Regions from separate parts of the Dyella sp. LX-66 genome, predicted to be linked through region 2. Evidence: predicted binding sites of a transcription regulator. Region 2 holds the regulator's gene; the other holds the start of a gene.

Region 1 (8,660 bases), on a different contig from region 2:
GGTGATCGCGCTGGTGCTGGCGCAGCGCACGCTGCGCCACCGGCCCGCACCGGTGGCGGAAGCGTCGGCCGACTGAATTCAGGTCAGCACGGTGTGGGCGTGGAACGGCAGCAGGGTGGCGCCGGTCCGCGCCACCGCCGGTTCGGCCAGTTCGAGCTTGTCCTTGCGCGCATCGAGCACGACCAGGATGTGGCCGGAGGCGATCTCGTCGCGGAAGCGGCGGTGGATCACATCCGGCACTTCGCTGCCGATCAGCGCGCCGGTCCAGCAGCCCACCGCGGCACCGGCCACCGCCGCGAAACCGGCGCCCACCAGGGGCACGCCCAGCGGCGGCACGGCGGCCGCCAGCAGGCCCAGCAGCAGGCCGGAGCCGCCGCCGCAGGCCACGCCGCGGATCGCCGAGGGCACGAAGTCGGTGCGTCCGGTCATGCGGTGATCGGGGATCCTGGCCAGCTCGATATCGTCGCGGGCGACGAAACAGATGTCGCTGTCGTCGATACCGGCCTCGAGCGCGGCGCGCATCGCGGCGCGCGCGGCGTCCAGGTCGGGCGTGCTGAATACGCAACGGGTCTTCATGGCGACCTCCCGCCGGCGAACCGGCGCGGTGAGCCCCGCGCGGTGCGGTCGTCCGGGCCGCCGCGCGAGGCGTGGCTTCCTGCGGCGTATTGTTGGCCCGGCTGAGTAAGCAGGGCGTGCGCTGCTTGTTATCGCCGCGTGGCGCTCCCCGTACCGCATGGCTTGCGCTAAGGTGCGCGCCGAAGCAACGGGGATGCCGCCATGACACCGAACGTCTTTGACTCGCCCCAGCTGGATCTGCTGGGCGGCCAGGCCGAGCCCGCGCAGACCCACCGCCTGTTCTTCGCCCTGCTGCCGGACGAGGCCACGCGCGCCGCTTTCGCCGGCGTCGCCGACATGCTGAAAGCCGGCCAGCCCGGCCTGCGCCTGCGCTGGGTAGCGCCCGCGCGCTACCACGCCACCGTGCACTTCCTCGGCGACCATCCGATGCTGCGCGACGACATCGTGCAGGCCGCCACCCGCGCCGGCGATGCGCTGCAGGCCGGCGCCTTCGAATGGACGCTGGACTACGTGGCCAGCTTCCACGGCCGCGAGCCGCCCTGCATCCTGCGCTCCAGCGCCGTGCCCGCGCCGTTGCAGCAGTTGTGGAGCCAACTGCGCGAAGGCCTGATCCGCGCCGGCCAGGGCGCGCATCTCTCGCGCACGTTCACGCCGCACGTCACCCTGGGCTACAGCCGCGGCGGGCTGCTCGCGGAGCTGCCGGTGGGGCCGCTGGCCTGGCGCGTGCAGCAGCTGGCGCTGGTGCACAGCGTGGTCGGGCAGGGCGATTACCGGCTGCTGCACAGCTGGCCGCTGGCCTGAGCGGAGGTGCCGAAGGTCCTGGCTCCCGGCCCGCGGTTTAGGCGCACAATGCCGCTCTCAACCCACCGCGGAGTCCCGTCATGCGCACGACCGTTCTCGCAGCGTTGATCGTCCTCGCCCTGCCGCTCTGCGCTTCCGCCGCCGCGCCGTCCAAGCCGGCAGGGGCCATGCCTTCGAATGTCGCCGCCGCCGTCGCCGATCCGGCGCGCAAGGCCGACGCCGCCAACGACACGCGCCGCAAGGGCGGCGAGCTGCTGGCCTTCGCCGAAGTGAAGTCCGGCCAAAGCGTGGTCGACCTGATTCCCGGCGGCGGCTACTTCACCCGTTTGTTCAGCGCCGCCGTCGGCGACGGCGGACACGTCTACGACGTGTGGCCCAACGAGTATGCGCAGGAAGCCGATTCCGACGTGAAAGGCTCCAACGCGCTCGCCGCGCAGCCGCACTACAAGAACGTGAGCGTGCTGCTGCAGCCGGGCAACCAGTTCAGCGTGCCCAAGCCGGTCGACGTGGTATTCACCTCGCAGAACTACCACGACTATCCGGACAAGTTCATGGGCAAGATCGATCCGGCCGTGCTCAACAAGCAGGTGTTCGATGCGCTCAAGCCCGGCGGCCTGTTCGTGATCGTCGACCACGTGGCCGAAGCCGGCTCCGGCATGCGCGACACCGACACGCTGCACCGCATCGATCCGGATATCGTGAAGAAGCAGGTGGAAGCCGCCGGCTTCGTGTTCGACGGCGAGAGCAAGGTGCTGCGCAATCCCGCCGATCCGCACAACATCAAGGTGTTCGACAAGGCCATACGCGGGCATACCGATCAGTTCGCGTACCGGTTCCGCAAGCCGGGTTGAGCGCTTGACCGATCCTGGCGAACAGGCGTCGGGAGGCTCCGTGCCTCCCGACGATCCGCGGCCGGTAAAGCCCATCGAGCCCGACGCGCTCGACTGCTGCGGCGAGGGCTGCGTGCCCTGCATCTACGATCTCTACGAAGCGGCACTGGACCGCTACAAGGCCGCGCTGGCGCAGTGGCTGGAACGCCATCCGGAAGCGCCGAAGGATCAGTAGCCTTTCTCGCGCGGCACCGAATCGAACTGGTGCTGCAGATCCTGCTGGCAGCGCGCGACCTGCGCGGGTGCGAAGCGCGCCGGCCAGGCTTCGCTGAGATCGGGCATGGCGTCGAGTGCGCGATGGTCGCGCAGCAGCTGCGCCATCGACAGGTAATGCGCCACGTGCAGCGTCTTGCCCAGCGGCGAAAGCGTTTCGGGCGCTTCCTCGTGCGCGTGTTCCAGCAGCGCCTGGATCACCGGCCCCGGCAATTCCCAATGGCGCGCGGCGCGCAAGGTCAGGCTCGCACCCAACTGCGCGCAGCCTTCGAGGAAGACGGGGCTCAGAGTTTCGGGCGCGGCGATGTCTTCCATGCTCAGCAGATGGATCACCGCACCGGTGCCGGTATTGCACACGATGCCGGCCAGGTAAGCCTCGAACGGATCGCAGCCGGCGAACTTGCCGAGGAAGGCGCTGGCATGCGCGCAGCGTTCGGCGTGATCCCACAGCCGCTGTCCCGCCACCAGCCCGTGCACGCCGGCACTGGCCTGCAGGATCGGTTTCATCATGTGCTGGGTCGCCACGCGGCGCAGCCCGTCCTGGCCCAGCAGCACCACCGCGTGCTGCAGGCTCTGGATCGAATGCAGGGTGCGGTAGTAGATGCTGCGGCTGACCCGCATCACTTCGCCGACCAGCATCGGATCGCGCCCGACCAGGCGCGCCAGCTCGGCGCCGGCCACGTCGTCGTTCTTCAGCGCCAGCAGCAACTGCGGCAGCACCGCGGGCAGGCGCGGCAGGCTGCGCACGTCGAAGCGCTCGGCCACGATCTGCAGGCGCCGCAACAGGGCGGCCTCGTTCGGATTGGCGCCCTGGCTCGCATCGGGTAGGCCGAGCATGAAGCGCTGGAAGCGTTCGGCCAGCGCGGCCAGCTCCGGCGCGGGGGCGGGCACCGGCGCTGCCAACGGAGCGGCCGGCGTCCTGGCCGGGCGCTGGAACTGCGCACGCGCCAGCGGCTGCGCGGCGGGCAGGGGCGAGGGGGCGAAGAAGCGCCTTAGCCAGTACATCGTGTCGTTCTCCCCCTGCTGCCGCGGACGCGGTCTCCCCGCCGGGTTATCGGCTGCCCGGATGGAACCTGTAGAGCGTGGGCTGCACGCATCGCCCGCTCTGCAAGCCGGTCGACATTTTCTGTACCGGGGAGGCTGGCAATGCCCGGGTCCGCCCCCAGATCGGGAGCTTCGCCGCGAGGACACTCCATGATTCCGTTTTCCGTACTCGATCTGGCGCCGGTCACCCAGGGCAGCACGCCGGCGCAGGCCTTCGCCAACAGCCTGGACCTGGCCCGTCTGGCCGAGCGCCTGGGCTACCAGCGCTACTGGCTGGCCGAGCACCACAACATGCCCGGCATCGCCAGCGCCGCCACCTCGGTGCTGATCGGCCATATCGCCGGCGGCACCTCGAGCATCCGCGTCGGCGCCGGCGGCATCATGCTGCCCAATCACGCGCCGCTGCAGGTGGCCGAGCAGTTCGGCACGCTGGCCTCGCTCTATCCCGGCCGCATCGACCTGGGCCTGGGCCGTGCGCCCGGCACCGACCAGCCGACGGCACGCGCGCTGCGCCGCTATTACGAAAGCGCCGACGCATTCCCGGAAGACGTGCAGGAACTGCTGATGTATTTCCAGCCGGCGCAGGCCGGCCAGCCGGTGCGCGCGGTGCCCGGCGCGGGCATCGACGTGCCGGTGTGGATCCTCGGCTCCAGCCTGTTCGGCGCGCGCCTGGCCGCGGCGCTGGGCCTGCCGTATGCGTTCGCTTCGCACTTCGCGCCGGATGCGATGGACGAGGCCTTGGCTTTGTATCGCCGCGATTTCCGTCCGTCGGAACATCTGGCGCGGCCGCACGCGATGCTCGGCATCAACGTGATCGCGGCCGAAAGCGATGCGGAAGCGCGCAAGCTGTTCACCACCCAGCAGCAGAGCTTCATCAATCTGCGCCGCGGCATGCCGGGGCTGATTCCGCCGCCGATCGACGATATCGAGAGCTACTGGACACCGACGGAGAAGTTCGGCGTGGAGCGCGCGCTGGCTTGTTCGGTGGTGGGCGATGCGCGTTCGGTGCGCGAGGGCTTGCTTGCGTTTATCGCGCGGCACCAGCCGGACGAGCTGATGATCACGGCGAATGTGTTCGAGCACGCATTGCGCCGCAGGTCGTACGAGATGGTGGCGGCGATCCGCGAAGAGCTCGCCGCCGCAGCCTAGGCAATGCCGTCGGCGTAGGTTGGGGTGAGCCGCAGGCGAACCCCAACGATGCGGTGCGTTTGGACGTTGCGATGTTGGGGTTCGCCTTTGGCTCACCCCAACCTACGCCGTGCGATCGACGCGTCCCTGCAGCGCCATCGCAGCCGCCGGATTCAGATGCTTCGCCGCACTGATGAAATAAACAAACACATCGCGCGGCTCCGCCTTCGCCAGCGGCGCCGCGAAGTGCGGCAGCTCTTCGCAATCCTCGCCACGCGCCCAGCGCTGCGCACGATCGGCCCACTCGTCCAGCGCAGCCGCCGGATAACCCGTCGCTTCGCCATCCGCGCTGCGCATCAACCGTGCATAAGCGAAGTCGCCGGTCAGGTCGGCGATATTCGGATACTCCGGCGAGTCCGTATACACGGTGGGAATACGCCGCTCGCGCGCCAGTGCCACATACGCATCGCTGAGAAAACTGCGATGCCGCACTTCCAGCACGTGCCGCAGCGGCTTGCCGTTCAACAGGCGCGGCAGCAGGTCGAGAAACGCGGCGATGTCGTCCGCATCGAACACGCGCGACGGCGGCAGCTGCCACAGGATCGGCCCCAGCCGGTCGCCCATTTCGGCCAGGCCGCCGTGCACGAAACTGTCGATGCCTTTGCCGGTGGCCGCCAGGCGCTTGCCCTCCGTGACATAGCGCGGTGCTTTCAAAGAAAACACGAAGCCTTCCGGCGTCTCCGCCGCCCAGCGGCCGTAGGTCTCGGCCTTCTGCGCACCGTAGTAAGTGCCGTTGATCTCGATCGCGCGCAGATGCCGGCTGGCGTATTCCAGTTCGCGCCGCTGCACCAGTCCTTCCGGGTAGAAATTCTTGCGCCAGGGCGCGTAGTTCCAGCCGCCGATGCCGGTGCGGATGCGTTCGGCGCGGGGCGTGGCGCTGCTGAAGAGATCGTCCATCGGGTCGGGTCGCTGGCTTGGCGGGGCGCGGTGGCGGGGCGGCGATGATGCCACGGCGGCGCGTGAACCCGCGGTCGTGACTTCAGGCACGTGCCGCGTGCCGGGGCGAAGCGTATCCAGGCGCATCGCCGTTACGGCATCGACGGATCCGTCCATGAAACCGTTCGCTTACGCCCTGCTGTCGCTGGGTCTTGCCGTGGCGATGAACGCCGTGGCCGATACGCGCGACGCCGCGCCGGAGATCTTCGCGCCGGGCGTGGTGTCCGGCCCCGCCAACGAAGACTCCGCCGCGTTCTCGCCGGACGGCCACACCGTGTTCTTCGACCGCATCAGCTGGCCGAACGCGGTGATCCTGGAATCGCACAAGATCGGCCACGCCTGGTCGGAGCCGCGCATCGCGCCGTTTTCCGGGCAGTGGCTGGACCACGATCCGGCGATGGCGCCGGATGGCTCCTTCATCGTGTTCACTTCCAACCGTCCCGACACGCCCGGCGGCAAGGCGCTGGATGGCGTGATGGCGAACGGCAAGGTGCAGCATGCGGCGGGCGGGCATCTGTGGCGCGTCGAGCGCAAGGGCGACGGCTGGGGCGAGCCGGTGCGGCTGCCGGATGCGGTCAACAGCAGCACGCGCACCTATGCGCCGAGCGTTGCCGCCGATGGCAGCGTGTATTTCCAGCGTCCCGGCGACGACGACGATTTCCGCCTGTACCGCACGCAGTACCGCAACGGTACCTACGAGGCGCCGGAACTGGTGGTGCTGGGCGATGCGGCCGCGCACAAGCTCGATCCGGCGATCGCGCCCGATGAGTCTTTCATCGTGTTCGACGCCGACTACGCGGGGAAGGGCAAGGCCGACCGCCTGTACATCGCCTTCCGCGAAGGCCATGGCTGGGGCGCGCCGGTTGACCTGGGCGATACGGTCAACGTCGGCGACCCGTGGGGCGCGCACCTGGGGCCGGACGGCCGCACGCTCTACTTCAGCAGCCATCGCGCCGAGAAAGTGAGCTATCCGCGCTCGCGCGAGCAGGCCGAGAAGGATCTGGCGCGCATGCAGGCCTGGGACAACGCCAGCGAGAACATCTGGTCGGTATCGCTGGCGCCGTGGCTGGAAAGCCGCGGCAAGCCCGCGCACGGCTGAGTTGGCAGGCGCCCCGCGGCGCCTGTGACTTTCCGCGCTGGCGCCGGCGCGGCTTTGCCGCGATAGTTGGCCGCTTTCGCCAAGCTGGAGCCGACGATGTCCCGACGAGTCCTGTCCCCGCGCCTGGCCTGCTGCGCCGCGCTGCTGGCCTTTGCTGTTTCCCCGGTATGGGCGCAGCCGCCGCTGCCCGATACAGCGCCGGCCGCCTCCGCCAGCGCCGCGCTGCCCGCGCAGTTGCAGGACTTCAGCGCCTATGTCGACAGCGCGCGCAAGCAGTTCGAGGTGCCGGGCATCGCGGTGGCCATCGTCAAGGACGGCAAGGTGGTGCTGGAGCAGGGCTTCGGCGAGAAAGAGGTCGGCAAGTCCGGCGCGGTGGATGCCCACACGCTGTTCGCCATCGCCTCCAACACCAAGGCCTTTACCGCCGCGTCGCTGCAGATCCTGGCCGAGCGCGGCAAGCTGAAGATGGACGACCGCGTGATCGACCATCTGCCGTGGTTCCAGATGTCCGACCCGTACGTCACGCGCGAGATGCGCATCCGCGACCTGCTGGCGCACCGCAGCGGTTTGGGTTTAGGCGCGGGCGACCTGCTGTACTGGCCGCCGACCAGGTACAGCACCAAGGAAGTGGTGCAGCGCCTGCGCGAGGTGCCGCTGGCCACCAGCTTCCGCAGCGCTTATGCCTACGACAACATCCTGTTCGCGGTGGCCACGCTGGTGATCGAGGAAACCTCGGGCCAGAGCTACGCCGACTTCGTGCGCGACAACCTGTTCAAGCCGGTGGGCATGGACGAGTCGCTGGTCGACATGACGTATCTGAAGCCCGGCATGGACGTGGCCATGGGCCACGCCAAGTTCGACTTCAAGGACTTGAAGCCGGTGCCGCCGATGGCCTGGGTCAACAATCCCGGCGCCGGCGGCATCTATGCCAGCGTGCACGACCTGGCCAAGTGGATGAACGTGCAGCTGGCCGGCGGCGCGCTGCCGGACGGCAAGCGCCTGTTCAAGGAAGAAAGCCAGAAGCAGATGTGGTCGATGCTCACGCCCATGCGCATCGGCGAGCCGCCGGTGCCGGAACTGGCCGCGGTGAAGCCGAACTTCGCCGGCTACGGCGAGGGCTGGTTCCTGTCCGACTACCGCGGGCAGCGCCTGGTGTGGCACACCGGCGGCTGGCCGGGCATGGTCTCGCGCCTGACCCTGGTGCCGGAGCTGAAGCTCGGCGTGGTGGTGCTGACCAACCAGGAATCCGGCGCCGCGTTCAACGCGGTCACCTATCGCGTGCTCGATGCGTACCTGGGCCGCGACAAGACCGACTGGGTCGCCGCGTATGCCGCCGCGGTGAAGAAGTCGGAAGACAAGGCCGACGACAGCTGGAAGAAGCACGAGGCCGCGCGCGACAAGAACGGCAAGCCTTCGCTGGCCGTCGCCAAGTACGCCGGCACCTATCGCGACCGCTGGTACGGCGATGTCGTGGTCGCGCAGGAAGGCGGCAAGCTGCGCCTTACCTTCAGCAAGACACCGCAGCTGGTCGGCACCATGACGCCGTGGCAGCACGATACCTTCGTGGTGCGCTGGGACGACCGCTCGCTCAATGCCGACGCCTTCGTCAGCTTCACCCTCGATGCCGACGGCACGATCCGTGAGGCGCGCATGCAGCCGATCTCGCCGCTGACCGATTTCAGCTTCGACTTCCAGGACCTGCGCCTGGCGCCGGTCAAGAACGCCAAAGACGATTGAACCCCGGCGGCGGCGCAGGGGGCTGCGCCGCCGTCTTCCCCATCCGGTTTTCAGGGAGAACGCCATGCTGCTTCGCCGTCCCGTCGCCGCCGCGCTGCTGGGCCTTGCGCTCATCGGCAGCGCGCAGGCCCGCAACGATGCGCCGGTTGCGCATCACTATGTCCAGGTGCAGCTCG
Region 2 (8,660 bases):
GCACCAGTTCCCCGGCCTCGACCAGGAAATCGTCGCGCAGCTCGCTGTCGAGTGACGGATCCATCAGAACCCCGCGCTCAGAAACCGAATTCGCTGAGCAGGCGGTCCGCCTCGTCCTGGCTGTTCACCTTGGCCGCGGCCACCGGCGCTTCGCCGCCGGCCAGCGCGCCGGTGAGGCGCACCAGTTCCAGCAGCGAGGATTCCACACTGCCGATAAAGGTGGACACTTTCTTGATGCGCTGGCCGGACAGGTCCTGCCAGGACTGCGCCATCACCATGTCCGACAGCCCTTCGCGGCACTGCCCGGCGAACTGCCGCGCCTGCGTCGCCAGCTCCGCGGCTTCGCCGCCGCCGGCCAGCACGGCATCGGCGCTGCTTTCCAGGGCGGTGGCCTGCGGCCGCATGCGTTCGGCGAAATCGATGCTGCGATGCGCGGCCTTGGCGCTCATCTCCAGCACGTCGTGCAGATGCTGGCGCGCGTCGGCCACGCTGCCGGGCACGCCTTCCTGGGCCAGCTCGCCGCCGAGGCGGCGCACGGCTTCGTGCAGGTCGCGGGCCAAGAGGCCCAGCGCGCGGAACAGGTGCTGCTCGCGCTGGCGCACCATGGTGTCCAGCGCCATCTCGAAGGCGGCGCCGTCGGGGCTGGCCAGCAGTTCCTGCACTTCCTGCGGCAGCGCCGCGCTCATGGGGGTAATCATCACGGCGCTCATGCGCTTGCTCCTTGCGCGGCGAGCCGCTCGAAGATCTTGTCCAGCTTTTCCTTCAGCGTGACCGCGGTGAAGGGCTTGACGATGTAACCGTTCACGCCGGCCTGGGCGGCGGCGATGATCTGGTCGCGGTTGTTCTCGGCGGTGACCATCAGCACCGGCAGGCCTTTCAGCGCGGGCTCGGCGCGGATCGCGCGCAGCAGGTCGATGCCGGTCATGTTCGGCATGTTCCAGTCGGTCACCACCATGTCGAACGACTGCTGCTTGAGCACCGCCATGGCATTGACGCCGTCGTCGGCTTCCTGGATCAGCGCATTGGTGAAGCCCAGCTCCACCAGCAGGTTGCGCACGATGCGCCGCATGGTGGAGAAGTCGTCCACCACGAGGATTTTCATGTTCTTGTCCAAACGCCTCTCTCCAGGTCTTTAGATTGCGTATTGGTTGAAGCGTTGTGCTTTAGCCCCTCTCCCCTCGGGAGAGGGGTTGGGGTGAGGGTTCGGGCGGAGCGCGAGAGTGATGTCTTGCGCTCCGCCCGAACCCTCATCCGGCTGCCGCCACCTTCTCCCGGCGGGAGAAGGGCGCCAGCGTGGAGTGACCGCTTTAACCCGTACTCTTCAACTTCTTCGGCTTACCGCTTTCGGCTGCCGCACCCTGCTCGCGCCAACCGGTCATCCGTGCGCGCAACCGGATCAGGGCCTGGCCATGGATCTGACACACCCGCGATTCCGTCACGCCGAGCACGGCGCCGATCTCCTTCAAATTCAGTTCCTGCTCGTAGTACAGCGACATCACCAGCTGTTCGCGCTCCGGCAGCCCGCCGATCGCCTCGACCAGCGCCCCGCGCATGCCTTCCTGCTCGAAGCGGTCCTGCGGCCCCAGGCCTTCCTGGTCGGCCACGTCCAGCGCGGCGCCGTCCTCGTCGTCCTCCGGCGCGGAGAGACTGAGCAAGCGCGCGCTGGCCGCGTCGGCCAGGATCTGGTGGTACTCCTGCGCGTCGATGCCCAGCCGCCGGATGACCTCGGCGTCGGTGGCGTCGGCGCCCGTTTCGTTCTCGATCTGGCGCACCACCTCCGAGACCTCGCGCAACTTGCGATGCACCGAGCGCGGCGTCCAATCGGTCTTGCGCAGCTCGTCCAGCATGGCGCCGCGGATGCGGATGCCCGCATAGGTCTCGAAGCTGGCCATGCGGTCGGTCGCGTAGTTCCGCGCCGCTTCCAGCAGGCCGATCATGCCGGCCTGCACCAGGTCGTCCACGTCCACGCTGGGCGGCAGCCGGCCCATCAGGTGATAGGCGATACGGCGCACCAGCGGAGCGTGCCGGCGCACCATCTCCTCCGTGCTTTCGCGTTGCAGTTGCAGATATTCGGAAGCCACGCTCATCTCACACCCCCCTCGCGTACCGGGTCCGGCGCCATGGCGACCTGCCCTCCAAAAAAAGCGATGCGGTCGCGACCCGTGCGCAGGGGTTCTCCCCATGTATCGACCGCACCCGCCATTTGCTTGAATCCCCGTGCGGACCGGCTGGCCGGCCACAGATCCACCACCGCGCTCTGGCGGCGGATGGCCTGGCGCAGGTGTTCGTCGTAAGGAACCGCGCCCATGAAATCCAGCGCCACATCCAGGAAGCGGTCGCACACGCGGGCCAGCTTCTCGTACAGCTGCCGCGCCTCGCCGGCATGGCGGACCATGTTGGCCACCACGTGGAAGCGCCGCACGCAGAAGTCGCGGCTGAGCACCTTGGTCAGCGCGTAGGCGTCGGTGAGCGAGGCCGGCTCGTCGCAGACCACCAGCACCACGTCGTCGGCCGCCGCGGCGAACATCACCACGTTGTCGGCCACGCCGGCGGCGGTGTCCACGATCAGGAATTCCGGCGGATCGGGCAGTTCGTCGAAGGCGCGGATCACCGCGGCGTGCTCGCGCGTATCCAGCTGGGCCAGGCGGCGCGCACCGGAGCCTGCCGGGATCACCTTCAGCCCATGCGGCGCCGGCAGCATCAATTCGCTGAGCGAGCAGCTGCCGTCGAGCAGATGGCCGATATGCCGCGACGGCTGCAGGCCGAGCAGCACGTCCAGGTTGGCCAGGCCCAGGTCCGCATCCAGCAGCGCCACCTCGCGCCCGGCCATGGCCAGCGACATGCCGAGGTTCACCGCCACCGTGGACTTGCCCACGCCCCCCTTGCCGCCGGCCACGGCGATCGCGCGGCAGCGGCGCGGCGGCGCGGCGGGCAGCGAATGGCCGGAACCCGCGGCGAGCGGACGCACGTCGTTGTCGCCCGAGGAATGAAAAGCCGAAAACAGATTGCTCAGGCCCCAGGCCTGGTCCATCGCCAGCGTGGTCATCGTGCACCTGCCATGGCCAGGCCGAAGCGCTCGGCCATATAGCCTTCGTCCACCGCGGGCGCACTGCCCTTGAGCACCTGCGCGGCACGGCAGACCAGCACGCGCGCATCGGCGGTGGCGAGGTCTTCGGGCACGCGCTGGCCGTCGGTGGTGTAGTCCAGCGGCAGCCGGTGGCGGATCAGCGCGGACAGCGCGCCGCCCAGGCTGGGCGCTTCGTCGAGCTTGGTCAGGATGCAGGCCTGCGGCTGCTGCGGCAGGAAGGCGCGCACCATGTCGTCGATCGCCTGCGCCTGCGCATTGGCGGCCAGCACCAGGCAGGTGCGCAGCTCGCCGGCGGCGCGCAGCAATTGCATCTGCTGCTCAAGGCGCGGATCGCTGCCGGCCACGCCGGCGGTGTCGACCAGCACCACGCGGCGGCCACGCAGCACGTCGAGCACTTCGCGCAGGCTTTCGGCATCGTGCGCGGGAAACACGCGGGTGCCGAGCAGGCGGCCGTAGTGCTCCAGCTGCGCGGCGGCGCCGATGCGGTAGTTGTCGGTGCTGACCAGGGCCACCTGCGAAGCGCCATGGCGCAGCACCGCGCGCGCGGCAAGCTTGGCGATGGTGGTGGTCTTGCCCACGCCGGTCGGTCCGACCAGGGCCACCACGCCGCCGCTGGCGGCGACGTCATAGCCGGTGATGGCAAGGCTGCGGCTGAGCACGCCCAGCGGCAGATAGCGCGCCTGGTCGGCGCTGAGGCGGTCGGGCAGTTCGTCGGCGAGGCGGCGCGCCACATCGGGCTCGATGCCGATGCGCGTCATGTCGCGCAGCACGCGGCCGCGCAGCGGATGGCGGCGCTGCAAGTCGTTCCATGCGAGCGAAGCCATTTGAGATTCCAGCAGCTCGCGCAGGCTGCCCAGCTCGGCGCGCATGCGCGCGGTGTCGAGCGCGGCCTGCTCCACCATCGGATGCAGCGGGGCCGGTTCGGCGGGCGTGGCAGCCGGTTCGGGTTTTGCAGCGGCGACCGGTGCGGCGGCAACTGGCGCGACAACCGGCGCTACCGGGGCACGCTGCACCGGCGCGGCAACGGGAGCCACCGGCGCAGGCGCCGGCGCACGCCGCGGCTTCGGCGGCAGCGCCGGCGGTTCCGCCGCACGCTCGCGCACGATGCGCACTTCGGTCGGCAACGGCTCGCCCGAGCGCGCGGCCTCGCGCACCAGGGATTCGTCGTAGTCGACGGCAGCAATGATCTCCACGCCCTCGTCGAGACGGCGCGTGGAAAGAATGACCGCGTCGGGGCCTTGTTCCTCACGCACTTCGCGCATGGCCTGGCGCATGTCCGCGGCTACGAAACGCTTGATCTTCATCGGTCGGTTCGATCCCTAGTTCCAGCGCCGGATCAGCGTCCCAGCGCCTGCACCAAACGCACCCGACGGTTGTCGGGCACCTCGTTGTAGGCCAGTACGTGCAGGTTCTGTGCCACGTGGCGCGTGAAGCGCGCGAGCCACGGCCGCAGCTGCGGCGCGACCAGCAGCACGGCCGGTTCGCCGCCCATTTCCTGGCGGCGCGCGGCGTCGGCGACGCCGCTCTGCAGGCGGTCGGCCAGGCCCGGTTCCACCGCGGCGCCCGCCACACCGCCATTGGCCAGCGAACCGAGCAGGATCTGCTCCAGTTCCGGCGCCAGCGTGATGACCGGGATCTCGGTGCCCAGGCCGGCGATCTCCTGCACGATCTGGCGGCCCAGCGCCACGCGCACGGCGGCGGTGAGCGCGCCGGGATCCTGACTCTGGCCCGCGTGTTCCGCCAAGGATTCGACGATGGAACGCATGTTGCGGATCGGCACCCGCTCGGCCAGCAGGTTCTGCAGCACCTTCACCACCACGCCCAGCGACATGCGCTTGGGCACCAGGTCTTCCACCAGCTTCGGCGCGACGGCGGCGAGGCGGTCCAGCAATTGCTGCACGTCCTGGTGGCTGAGCAGTTCGTGCGCGTGGCCCTGCAGGATGTGCGACAGATGCGTGGCCACCACGGTGGCGGGGTCGACCACGGTGTAGCCCAGCGCCTGCGCGTTGTCGCGCTGGCCGGATTCGATCCACACCGCTTCCAGGCCGAAGGCCGGATCGTGCGTGGCGATGCCCTGCAAGCTGCCGTGCACGCGGCCGGGATTGATCGCCAGCAGGCGCTCGTTGTGCACCTCGGCCTCGCCCATCGGCACGCCCATCAGGGTGATGCGATAGGTGTTGGGGCCAAGGTCGAGGTTGTCGCGGATGTGCACCGGCGGCACCAGGAAGCCCAGCTCCTGCGACAGCTTGCGGCGCACCGACTTGATCCGCCCCATCAGCTCGCCGCCCTGGTTCTTGTCCACCAGCGGGATCAGGCGATAGCCCACTTCCAGACCCACCGGATCGACACCCGCGACATCTTCCCAGCCCAGCTCCAAGCGCTCGGTGGGCGCCGCGGCGGGCGCGGCTTCGGCGATGGCTTCCTCGGCCAGCTTGGCGCGCGTTTCGCGCTCGCGCTTGAGCATCATCCACGCGGCGCCGCCGCAGATCGCACCCAGCAGCAGGAAGGCGATGTTCGGCATGCCGGGCACCAGGCCCATCACGCCCAGCACCACGCCAGCCACCGCCAGCGCACGCGGCTGGCCGAACACCTGGCCGAGCACCTGCTTGCCCATGTCCTGCGCGCGCGAGACGCGGGTGACGATCACCGCGGTGGCGATCGACAGCATCAACGCCGGCACCTGCGCGACCAGGCCGTCGCCGATGGTGAGCAAGGTGTAGGTCTTGGCCGCGTCGCCGGCGCTGAGGCCGTGCTGCATCACGCCGACGAAGAAGCCGCCGACGATATTGATCACCAGGATCAGGATGCCCGCCGTGGCGTCGCCGCGCACGAACTTCGAGGCACCGTCCATCGAGCCGTAGAAGTCCGCTTCCTCGCGCACTTCCTGGCGGCGCTCGCGCGCCTGTTCCTGGGTGAGCAGGCCGGCGTTGAGGTCGGCGTCGATCGCCATCTGCTTGCCGGGCATGGCGTCCAGGGTGAAGCGCGCGGTCACTTCGGACACGCGCGTGGCGCCCTTGGTCACCACCACGAAGTTGATGATGGTGAGGATGGCGAACACCACCAGGCCCACCGCGAAATTGCCGCCGATGACGAACTCGCCGAAGGCCTCGATCACCTTGCCCGCCGCGCCCGGACCGTTATGGCCGTGCAGCAGCACCACGCGGGTGGAAGCGATGTTCAGCGCCAGGCGCAGCAGGGTGGCCATCAGCACCACGGTGGGAAACGCGGCGAATTCCAGCGGCCGCATCACGTAGATCACCGCCAGCAGGATCACCAGCGACAGCGCGATGTTGAAGCTGAACAGCATGTCCAGCAGGAACGGCGGCATCGGCAGCATCACCATCGCCAGCGCGGCCAGCATCACGATGGGCGCGCCGGCTCCGCGGCGGGTGATCTGCTTGAAGGTCTCGAACGCGCTTGCGCTTGCGGCAGCCATGGAGCGGTGTCCTGGAAAGAATCAGCGGTAAGGGCCGAGCAGGTCCGGATCGACCTGCGGCGAAGGAGGCACGGGCGGCGCGTCGCCATGCGCGACGGCCTGGCGCAGCTGGAACACGTAGGCCAGCACCTGCGCCACGGCGACGTAGAGCGCGGCGGGAATCTCGCGGCCCAGTTCCGTGGTGGCGTACAGCGCGCGCGCCAGCGGCGGCGCTTCCACCATCGGGATGCGGTGCCCGGCGGCGACCTGGCGGATCTGCATGGCCAGCACGTCGGCGCCCTTGGCGACCACGCGCGGCGCGCGCATGCGGCTCTCGTCGTACTTCAGCGCCACGGCGAAGTGGGTGGGGTTGGTCACCACCACGTCGGCCTTGGGCAGCTCCTGCATCATGCGGCGGCGCGCCAGCTGGTGCTGCACCTGGCGGATGCGGCCCTTGAGCTCGGGATTGCCTTCGCTTTCCTTGTTCTCGTCGCGCAGCTCCTGCTTGGTCATGCGCAGGCGGCGGCCGTGGTCGTAGCGCTGGTAAGCCGCATCGATGCCGCCGATCAGCGCCAGCATGGTGCCGAACAGCAGCGCAGCGTTACCCATCTGCGCCAGCGACAGCGCGATGCCCGCACCGACGGTGCCGCGCCCGGTGGCCTGCATGGCGTCCTGCCGGTGCCACAGGAACCAGGCCAGCGCGGCGCCGATAAACACCAGCTTGAGCAGCGACTTCGCCAGCTCCACCGCGCCGCGCATCGATACAAGACGGCCGAGGCCGGCGATGGGATCGAGCCGGTCGAACTTCGGCTCCAGCGCCTGCGCGCTGAAACTGAGGCCGCCCAGCAGCAAAGGGGCAGCGAACGTGGCCAACATCGTCGCCACCGCGACCGGCGTGATCAGGGCCATCGCCTCGCGCAGCGCGGCAGCGAGCACACGCGCCGGCAGCTCGCCGGAGAACAGCGCTTCGCGGCTGTAGCCGAAGCCGAGTTCGTAGACGCGCTTGGCGTGGACGAACGCACGCTCGCCGCCGCTCATCAGCGCGGCGACACCGGCCAGCACCACCAGGGCGCCCGACAGATCGCGCGAGCGCGGAACGTCGCCCTTCTCCCGCGCTTCGCGCAGGCGTTTTTCTGATGGTTTTTCGGTGCGTTCCTGGTCGTCGCTCTCGGACACGTCAAGCTCCCAGCAGCTCGCGCATCAAGGACCACGCGCTTTCTTCGAGCGAGCCAAAAGCTCCCGGCAGCGCACGCAACGACAGCCACAAGGCGATAAAGCCCAGGCACAAGGTGATCGGGAAACCCACCGCGAACAGATTCATCGACGGCGCCGCGCGACTGATCGCGCCGAAGCCCATGTTCACCACCAGCAGCGCCGTCATCGCCGGCAGGGCGACGCGCACCGCGCCGGAAAACAACTGCCCGCCGAACATCGCCACCGCATGCAGGCCGTCCGGCGAAATCGCTCCGGCACCCGGCGGCAGCGTGCGGAAGCTTTCCGCCAGTAGCGCGATCAGGCGCAGATGCCCGTCCATGGCCAGGAACAGCAAGGTCACCAGCAGCAGATAGAACTGGTTGAGCACCGGCGAGCTGCCGCCGCCCTGCGGGTTCACCACTTCGGCGAACCCTAAGCTCATGCTCTGCGCCACCAGCTGTCCGCCGAAGGCCACCGCCTCGAAAGTCAGCCGCAGCACGAAACCCACCGCGGCGCCGATCAGCACCTGCCCCGCCATGGTGGCGATGCCGCTGGCGCTCATCGGATCGATCCGTGCCGGCGCGAGCGGCGCCAGCACCATGGTCAGCAGCAGGATCAGGCCGACGCGGATGCGCGCCGGCAATACCGTGGCGCCGAACACCGGCGCCACCAGGAACAGGCCGGCCACGCGGCCCATCGCCCACAGCACGCTGCCGAGCAGGATCGGCAGCTGGGCGAGGTCGAGCGTGGTCACCGCACCGCTCCGGGCAATCCTTCGATCAGGTGCCGGGTGAACTGCACCAGGGTGCGCAGCATCCACGGCCCGGTGATCAGCGCGACCAGCGCCATCGCGATCAGCTTCGGGATGAAGCTCAAGGTCATTTCGTTGATCTGCGTCGCCGCCTGGATCACGCCGACCAGCACACCCACCGCCAGCGCGGTGAGCAGCAGCGGCGCGGCCAC

What was found. Region 2 encodes FliA, which starts transcription of late flagellar genes. Its sites were predicted from a motif close to TAAAGTTTNNCNNNCNNNGGCCGATAA; they were not measured.
Region 1: the regulator FliA is predicted to act here: its motif matches at 3,532-3,558, upstream of KK141_RS15080 (HDOD domain-containing protein).

The regions. Positions count from the first base shown of each region.
Region 1 covers NZ_JAHFVJ010000007.1:72,965-81,624, reverse strand. The annotation lists gene KK141_RS15105 (multidrug effflux MFS transporter) at 1-76, shown strand, start outside; gene KK141_RS15100 (hypothetical protein) at 79-576, opposite strand; gene KK141_RS15095 (2'-5' RNA ligase family protein) at 778-1,377, shown strand; gene KK141_RS15090 (methyltransferase) at 1,458-2,228, shown strand; gene KK141_RS15085 (oxidoreductase-like domain-containing protein) at 2,269-2,442, shown strand; gene KK141_RS15080 (HDOD domain-containing protein) at 2,436-3,485, opposite strand; gene KK141_RS15075 (LLM class flavin-dependent oxidoreductase) at 3,675-4,673, shown strand; gene KK141_RS15070 (DUF72 domain-containing protein) at 4,776-5,609, opposite strand; gene KK141_RS15065 (PD40 domain-containing protein) at 5,764-6,747, shown strand; gene KK141_RS15060 (serine hydrolase) at 6,844-8,484, shown strand; gene KK141_RS15055 (alpha/beta hydrolase-fold protein) at 8,549-8,660, shown strand, end outside.
Region 2 covers NZ_JAHFVJ010000001.1:72,729-81,388, forward strand. The annotation lists gene KK141_RS00370 (chemotaxis protein CheA) at 1-64, opposite strand, end outside; gene KK141_RS00375 (protein phosphatase CheZ) at 78-710, opposite strand; gene cheY (chemotaxis response regulator CheY) at 707-1,114, opposite strand; gene KK141_RS00385 (RNA polymerase sigma factor FliA) at 1,308-2,087, opposite strand; gene KK141_RS00390 (MinD/ParA family protein) at 2,084-3,046, opposite strand; gene flhF (flagellar biosynthesis protein FlhF) at 3,043-4,392, opposite strand; gene flhA (flagellar biosynthesis protein FlhA) at 4,425-6,524, opposite strand; gene flhB (flagellar biosynthesis protein FlhB) at 6,546-7,679, opposite strand; gene fliR (flagellar biosynthetic protein FliR) at 7,681-8,451, opposite strand; gene fliQ (flagellar biosynthesis protein FliQ) at 8,448-8,660, opposite strand, start outside.